3 regions of the Pseudomonas sp. C9-3 genome follow, and region 3 is predicted to be linked to each of the others. Evidence: riboswitches for the same ligand, from Rfam matches in the RefSeq annotation. Region 3 holds a riboswitch; each other region holds the start of a gene.
The links. A riboswitch is a leader RNA that binds a small molecule or an ion and turns the genes downstream of it on or off. The one in region 3 is predicted to bind cobalamin.

Region 1 (2,244 bases), 680 kb from region 3:
TTCGCCGCCGGAGATTTCCTCGCGGCGCACGCCCAGGCTCGGGTGCCAGTCGGGCAGCGCGTCGATGCGCGGGCGCAGCTGGGCGTACAGCGCATGGGACTCGGCCTTGTCGTTGTCGATGATCAGCACATCGTCCTGGCCCTTGTACCACTGGTTGTCGCTCCCGAAGACCAGCTCGTGACCGCCACCGAACCTGGCCTTGCCTTCGAGCTGCGCCCCCCAGTCGGTAAAGCCCCAGTAGTCATTGTGATTGAGCACCTGGGTGCCGCCGCCCTGCAGGTTGTAGACGCGGTCGTAGCGGGTATCCCAGTCGTTGATGTGGGTCTTGGCGAACCAGCTGAAGTCGTCGTTGACGCTCTGCTGGAAGGTCGCCGTGGCGATCTGTTGCACGCGGTTGTTGCTGGTGTGGTGGTTCGATGTCGGCCGGGCGAAGTCCAGCTCGGCGTCGGCGTACTGGTAGAACAGCTCCAGCCGCGAGGCATCGCCGATGGCCTGGATGGCCTTGGCGCCGAACACGTTGACGTCATAGGAGCGGCGCTTGTCGCTGACGGTGTCAGTCATGTCACGGTCGCGGTACGGCTGGTAGCCGTCGGAGCGGTTGTGGCTGACATAGGCCATCAGGCCGAGGTCGCCCAGGCCGTTCTGCACGATCTTCTCGGCGCGGGCATCGCCGCTGCGGCCCTTGAACGTATCCAGGCCCAGGTTGACCTCACCGGACGCCTCGCGCGAACGCGCGCTGCGGGTGACGATATTGATCAACCCGGACACCGCCTGGGTGCCGAACAGCAGGCCCTGGCCGCCCTTGAGCACCTCGATGCGCTCCACCGCAGTGGTCGGCAGGGTATCGATGTAGATGCCGCCGTAGAGGCGATTGTTCAGGCGCACGCCATCCAGCAGGATCAGCGTGTCGTCGTTGCGCCCGCCCAGCAGCGAGTAGGTGCCGTAGTCGAACGGGCCATTCTTCGGCGCGACGAACAGGCCGGGCACGTACATCTGCAGCACGCGGGTGATGTCGGCACTGGGGCCGGCGCGCTCGATCTGCTCGCGGTCGATGACCTCCAGCTTGCTGCCGTAGCGAGCCATGTCGGCCACCGTCGTGGACTCCACGGAAGGCGCGCTGACGATTTCATCCGCCAAGTCGAGGGGAGCCGCCACAAGCTGCGAACTCAGGGCACAGAGGGAGAGAACGGGAGTCCAGCGCAAGGCGCGCCGGGAGTTGGAAGCAGGAGAATACAAGGTGATCGCCTCGAAATCGGGATTTCGCAGGCGGCGCAGCGACACCCGGAACGAGCGCGCCCCGGGAACCGGCTCACGCCCGCCCACCGCGGGTTTGCCAAACAGGTTCCAGGCCGGTCTCCGGGCTTGCGAGGGTCCTGGGGCATCCGCCTTCCCATGCTTGCGCACAGTGGCCTAGTGGATGCTCCGCTCGCTTACCGTTGCGGGGGCAGCGCCGGACTGATCGCACGAAGGCGACGCACCGGCTTCCCGTTTCACCCCACGCACGGCGGCGGGGGGCACCTGAAACGGGGCGCATATCAACACTTGCGATGGGAAAGCGTCAAGCTCGGGGCTTGCGCAGGATGTTGCAGGGCGGCGTCAGTGCCAGGGATCGTAGGTGCCGAAGCTCCAGATATGCCCTTCCGGATCACGACAGGTGAAGCCCTGGCCGCCGTAGTCTTCGTCCTTGATGTCGATGACGATCTGCGCGCCGCCATCCACCGCTGCGCGGTACAGCGCTTCGGCATCCTTCACCACCACGTAGATGCTCTGGGTGCAGCCGCCGATCTCGTCGGGCTGGCGCATCAGGCGGCCGTACTCGTTGTCGTGCAACGAGCCGAGCATCACCAGGCCGCTGCCGTCAGCCAGCGCCAGCTGCGCGTGGGCGATTCCGCCGTGGTCATCGGCAACGACCAGTTGCCGCTGGAAGCCGAAGGTGGCGCACAGCCAGTCGATGGCCTGGGGCGCATCGCGGTAGCGCAGGCAGGGAATGACGCTGGGGCGGACGACGGAGGCGGGCTGGGACATGGCGATCTCCGGGGCAGGACGGGCGCAATGCTCTGAGCATAGTCGGCCGTTTTTCGCTCTTCAGCGCTGCGCGGCGACCAGCAGCAACATCGGCCGCTCGCGTTCTTCGGCCAGTACCGGATTGGCCTGCACCTGCCCGGCGCTCGGGCCCCAATCCTCGACGTGGCGCAACGTCAGCCCCGCGCCAATGACCGCATTCAGGATGCTGCCCAGTGTACG
Region 2 (2,244 bases), 2.4 Mb from region 3:
CGCGCCACGCCAATGCGCACGCCGTCGAGGCGGGAAGACTCGCTACGAGGTTCGGGCGCGGCGAAGCTCACCGGCGCCGGCAACTCGGTGCTGGCACTGGCGGCCAGGGCATCGGCGGCGGCGTCCAGGCGTGCGTCGAGGTCGGCCAGTTCGTCGGCCTGCACCAGCCCGAGATGACGGCTGGGCAACTCGACCTCGGTGTCGCGCGGCAGCGCGCCATACCAGCGAATCCATTCCGGCAGGCTGTCACGCACCAGGTCGCGGTGGCGCTGGCTGCCGATGCGGTTGGCGAGCACGCCGGAGAACGGCAGGTCGCTCTGGTAGGTGGCCATGCCGACGGCCATCGCGCCGAAGGTCTGGGCCATGGACTGGCCATTGATCACCGCCATCACCGGCACGTTGAAGCGCCGCGCAAGATCGGCGGCCGAGGGCGAGCCATCGAACAGGCCCATCACGCCTTCGATGAGAATCAGGTCGGCCTCACCGGCCGCCTCCCAGAGCAACCGGCGGCTTTCGCCCTCGCCGACCATCCACAGGTCCAACTGATAGACCGGCGCGCCGCTGGCGCGGGCGAGGATCATCGGGTCGAGGAAGTCCGGGCCGCACTTGAACACCCGCACCTTGCGCCCGAGGCGCGTGTGCAGGCGCGCCAGGGCAGCGGTCACGGTGGTCTTGCCCTGCCCGGAGGCGGGAGCGGCGATCAGCAGTGCAGGGCATTGGCGAGAGGTCATCGGGCGCGCTCCGCCACAACGGGATGCATCAGAACTCCACCCCTTTCTGCGCCTTGATGCCAGCCTTGAAGGCATGTTTCACCAGGCCCATCTCGGTCACGGTATCGGCGGCCTCGACCATGGCCGGTTGCACGCCACGGCCGGTGGCGACCACATGCTGCATCGGCGGGCGGGCGGCAATGTCGGCGAGCACGGTGTCCAGCTCCAGATAGCCGTGCTTGAGGGCGATGTTCACCTCGTCCAGCACCACCAGGCCGACTTGCGGGTCGCTCAGCAGTTGGCGTGCCACATCCCAGGCAGCCTGTGCCTTGGCGATGTCGCGCTGGCGATCCTGGGTTTCCCAGGTAAAGCCTTCGCCCATGACATGGAAGCTGACTTCCTCGGGGAAGCGGCGGAAGAACGCCTCCTCGCCGGTGGTCGCAGCCCCCTTGATGAACTGCACCACCCCGACCTTCATGCCGTGGCCCAGCGCGCGGGCGACCATGCCGAAGGCCGAGCTGCTCTTGCCCTTGCCGTTGCCGCTGTTGACCAGGAACACACCGCGTTCGCCCTGGGCCTGGGCGATCTTCTCGTCGATCACCGATTTCTTGCGCTGCATGCGCGAACGGTGGCGTTCGTCCTTTTCAGGGGATTCAGTCATGGGGTTTGCCTCTAGAAAGGGAGCGCGCAGGCGCCAGCTCGCTGGCCGGGCGGCAGCGAGCGGAGAATGGGATGGGCAGGAACGAACCGCCGGCATGCGTCGGCGCCATGCGGTAAAAGCCGCTCGGCGCGAAAGCCGTCGGCTTGGGAAACAGGGAATTCACCTGAAGGATTCTCCGCCGCTCTCACCCGCGCGGCACTGACCAGTCGGGGCAGGCGGAGGACATCGAACGCGCGGCGCCAGGGAGCGCCACGACGATCGGCAGCGCCTCCCGCGATGCCATGCGATGCAGCAGGCCGGTCTCCGGGCTTGCGAGTGGAAGCGCCTGGCGTTTCCGAAAGAACCGCGCCTTCCCATGCCAGTGGCACAGTGGCGGATGCGGTTCGAAGCTCGCTTACCGTTGCGGGGGCAGCGCCGGAATGCTCGATTGATCATCGAATTCACCGGCTTCCCTGTTTCACCCTCGACTTGCGCCGCGGGCACCTGAAGCAGGCGCGCAGCTTAGTGGCTGGCGGGCTGGGGCGTCAATTGAACAGACTGTCGCCGGGGCCCACCCGTAGAACCGCCAGGGCTCTAAAAAGGGTCACACAAGTCAAGTGGTCAGGCCGCTCAACTTCGCTAGAATGCGAATCATGACGACGACTGCCCAACCCGGCCAGCTTCAGCTCGACACCTCCGCGACCCCGTCCCTGATGCACATCAGCGGCGACTGGACACTCGCGCACTTCACCACGCTGCAAGCCCAGGTCGCCGCCCAGCGCAACGCCGAGTCCCCCGCCGAGCTGGATTTCGCCGGCCTTGGCGCGCTGGATACCGCCGGCGCCGCACTGCTCGCCGAGATCATCGGCGGCGCGCGCATGAGCCAGCTCGATC
Region 3 (2,244 bases):
GTGAGGTTCGACTCATCGAGACCGGCCTCGGCCAGCGTCTGCACCAGCAAGGCGCGCAGTTCATCGAGCGTGCAGCCGCGGCGGCAACCGAGGCCGGCAACCAGCGTCATCAGCAATCTCCCAAAAACAAAACCCCGCAGACGGCCGGGCCGCCTGCGGGGTCGAGCATAGCGCCTGGATCAGACCGACGGTGCGAAGCGACGGAACAACCAGGCAGCGACAAGGCCCAGGGCCGCCCAGAACACCGCGTTGGTGATCAGCGAGGCGACGATGAACTCGTGGGCGATGCTTTCCGGCGCGAGGCTGGAATGCACTTCCGGCTGCGGCGCGCCGATCACATGCGGCACCACCAGCAGGGCGATACCGATGCCACGCAGCGCCCAGTTGCGGCCGAACACCAGCAGCGCAAGGCCGCCAGCGGTGGCAGCGGCGGTGCCGATCCACCAGGTCTGGCGCAGGGTCAGATCGGCAGCGGCGGTGCCGGGCACCTCCGGCGGCAGGCCAAGGGACGGCGCCAGGGTGAACACGGCGAAACCGGCCAGGCCCCAGAGCAGGCCTTCGGAGGTCTTGCCCGGCGCACGCAGGGTGAACAGGCCAGCCAGCATCAGGGCGAAGCCCACCGCGACCACCAGGTTGCCGCCAGTGGTGGAGAGGATGCGCTGCCAGCCGTCTTCCGGCTCCCAGGCTTCCGCGTCGTGCTCGTGAGCGGCCGCTGCGCCTGCAGCGTGTTCATGGGCGTGCTCGTGGTTTTCTTCGACCAGCGCGGCAGCCGGTTCGGCTTTCTCGTAGGTTTCCGCCTTGAGGATCAGCGGGGATACCCACAGCAACTGGACCACAGTCAGCACCAGCGCCGCGATCAGACCGGCGAAACCGGCGGTCTGGGCGATACGTTTGATCATTTGCTCTTTCCTTTTCCTTCTCCGAACTCTCAAATCGAGCGAGCTAGAGCCAGGCAAGGCGGAGGGCCGGGGACGCAGAGTTGACTGTAGTCAATGAGCAGTCCACGACGATTCTCCAACGCTGCCTGGCCGACGCGCAGCCGATTGGACTCAGAACAGCGTCAGTGGCAGGGGAAGCCCGCACTGTGACGAGTATCGTGGGCGGCGTTGTGCACCGCATCGATGTGCGAGAAGCCGGCGAAATACACCAGCAGCGCACCGAGCAGGCTGGCGCCAACGGCCAGGCTGATGCGCTTGGAAAGGGGGATGGAAGTGCTCGACGCGTGCGTCAGGGTGCTGCTGGACATGAACGTTCCCTCTGGAAATCAAAGTAAGAGAACGCAGAGGTTGAACGCATTCGAACGCGCCGGAACGGCCGCGCCACGGCCTGCGCCCGCCCACCGCGGGTTTGCCAAAAACGAAGAATTCCAGGCCGGTCTCCGGGCTTGCGATGTCGGCCAGTGGCCAAGCGGGTCAACCTTCCCATGCCGGAGCACAGTGGCTACTGATGACCCTACGATCGCTTACCGTTGCGGGGGCAGCGCCGGACTGGTCCTTGCGGACGCACCGGCTTCCCGTTTCACCTCGCGCGCGTGGCGCGAGACACCTGAAACCGCGCTAGCTGACCACGAAGCCCTGCAAGCGTCAACCGATCCCCGGCGATTGACCGCCCCGCCGTCGCTGCGTAGCCTTCCTCCCTTCGAGGTTCTCCGGCGCTGGCCGGAGCTAAGAGGGAACGTGGAAATCTTCGGATGCGCCACGGCTGCCCCCGCAACTGTGAACAGCCTGTTCTTTCACGAGCCACTGCCGGCCACGGCGGGAAGGCGAGAGAACTCAAGAGGGCTGTGAGCCAGGAGACCTGCCTCGAGCAGTATCACGACAACCGGGCGGGGTGATCCGGTGGCGACCTTCGTTGCGCGGCGAACCCGCGCGCGCGCCCTTCATCCGCCCTCTCGCACCGCATCCTGCTCACGAGGCGCGCATGAAGACCCTGGCCAAACTCCCCGTCACCATCGTCACCGGCTTCCTTGGCGCCGGGAAGACCACCCTGCTCCGCCACATGCTGGATAACGCCGAAGGTCGCCGCATCGCGGTGATCGTCAACGAATTCGGCGAGCTGGGGATCGACGGCGAAATCCTCAAGCAGTGCTCCATCGGTTGCAGCGAAGAAGAAGCGGTCGGCCGCGTCTTCGAGCTGGCCAACGGCTGCCTGTGCTGCACCGTGCAGGAAGAATTCTTCCCGGTGATGCGCGAGCTGGTGGCGCGCCGTGGCGACCTCGATCAGATTCTCATCGAGACCTCGGGC

Region 1: it holds a riboswitch for cobalamin, as region 3 does, so the genes downstream of both, RS899_RS02905 (TonB-dependent receptor plug domain-containing protein) here and RS899_RS30515 (CbtB domain-containing protein) in region 3, are expected to answer to the same signal.
Region 2: it holds a riboswitch for cobalamin, as region 3 does, so the genes downstream of both, cobO (cob(I)yrinic acid a,c-diamide adenosyltransferase) here and RS899_RS30515 (CbtB domain-containing protein) in region 3, are expected to answer to the same signal.

The regions. Positions count from the first base shown of each region.
Region 1 is NZ_CP135919.1:645,515-647,758, reverse strand. Features, by position in the region: gene RS899_RS02905 (TonB-dependent receptor plug domain-containing protein) at 1-1,083, opposite strand, end outside; cobalamin riboswitch at 1,331-1,537, opposite strand; gene RS899_RS02900 (VOC family protein) at 1,597-2,025, opposite strand; gene RS899_RS02895 (class I SAM-dependent methyltransferase) at 2,086-2,244, opposite strand, start outside.
Region 2 is NZ_CP135919.1:4,265,239-4,267,482, forward strand. Features, by position in the region: gene RS899_RS19530 (cobyrinate a,c-diamide synthase) at 1-731, opposite strand, end outside; gene cobO (cob(I)yrinic acid a,c-diamide adenosyltransferase) at 760-1,371, opposite strand; cobalamin riboswitch at 1,649-1,873, opposite strand; gene RS899_RS19540 (MlaE family lipid ABC transporter permease subunit) at 2,004-2,244, shown strand, end outside.
Region 3 is NZ_CP135919.1:6,631,529-6,633,772, reverse strand. Features, by position in the region: gene RS899_RS30525 (cobalamin biosynthesis protein) at 1-110, opposite strand, end outside; gene RS899_RS30520 (CbtA family protein) at 180-899, opposite strand; gene RS899_RS30515 (CbtB domain-containing protein) at 1,061-1,246, opposite strand; cobalamin riboswitch at 1,353-1,564, opposite strand; cobalamin riboswitch at 1,625-1,819, shown strand; gene cobW (cobalamin biosynthesis protein CobW) at 1,921-2,244, shown strand, end outside.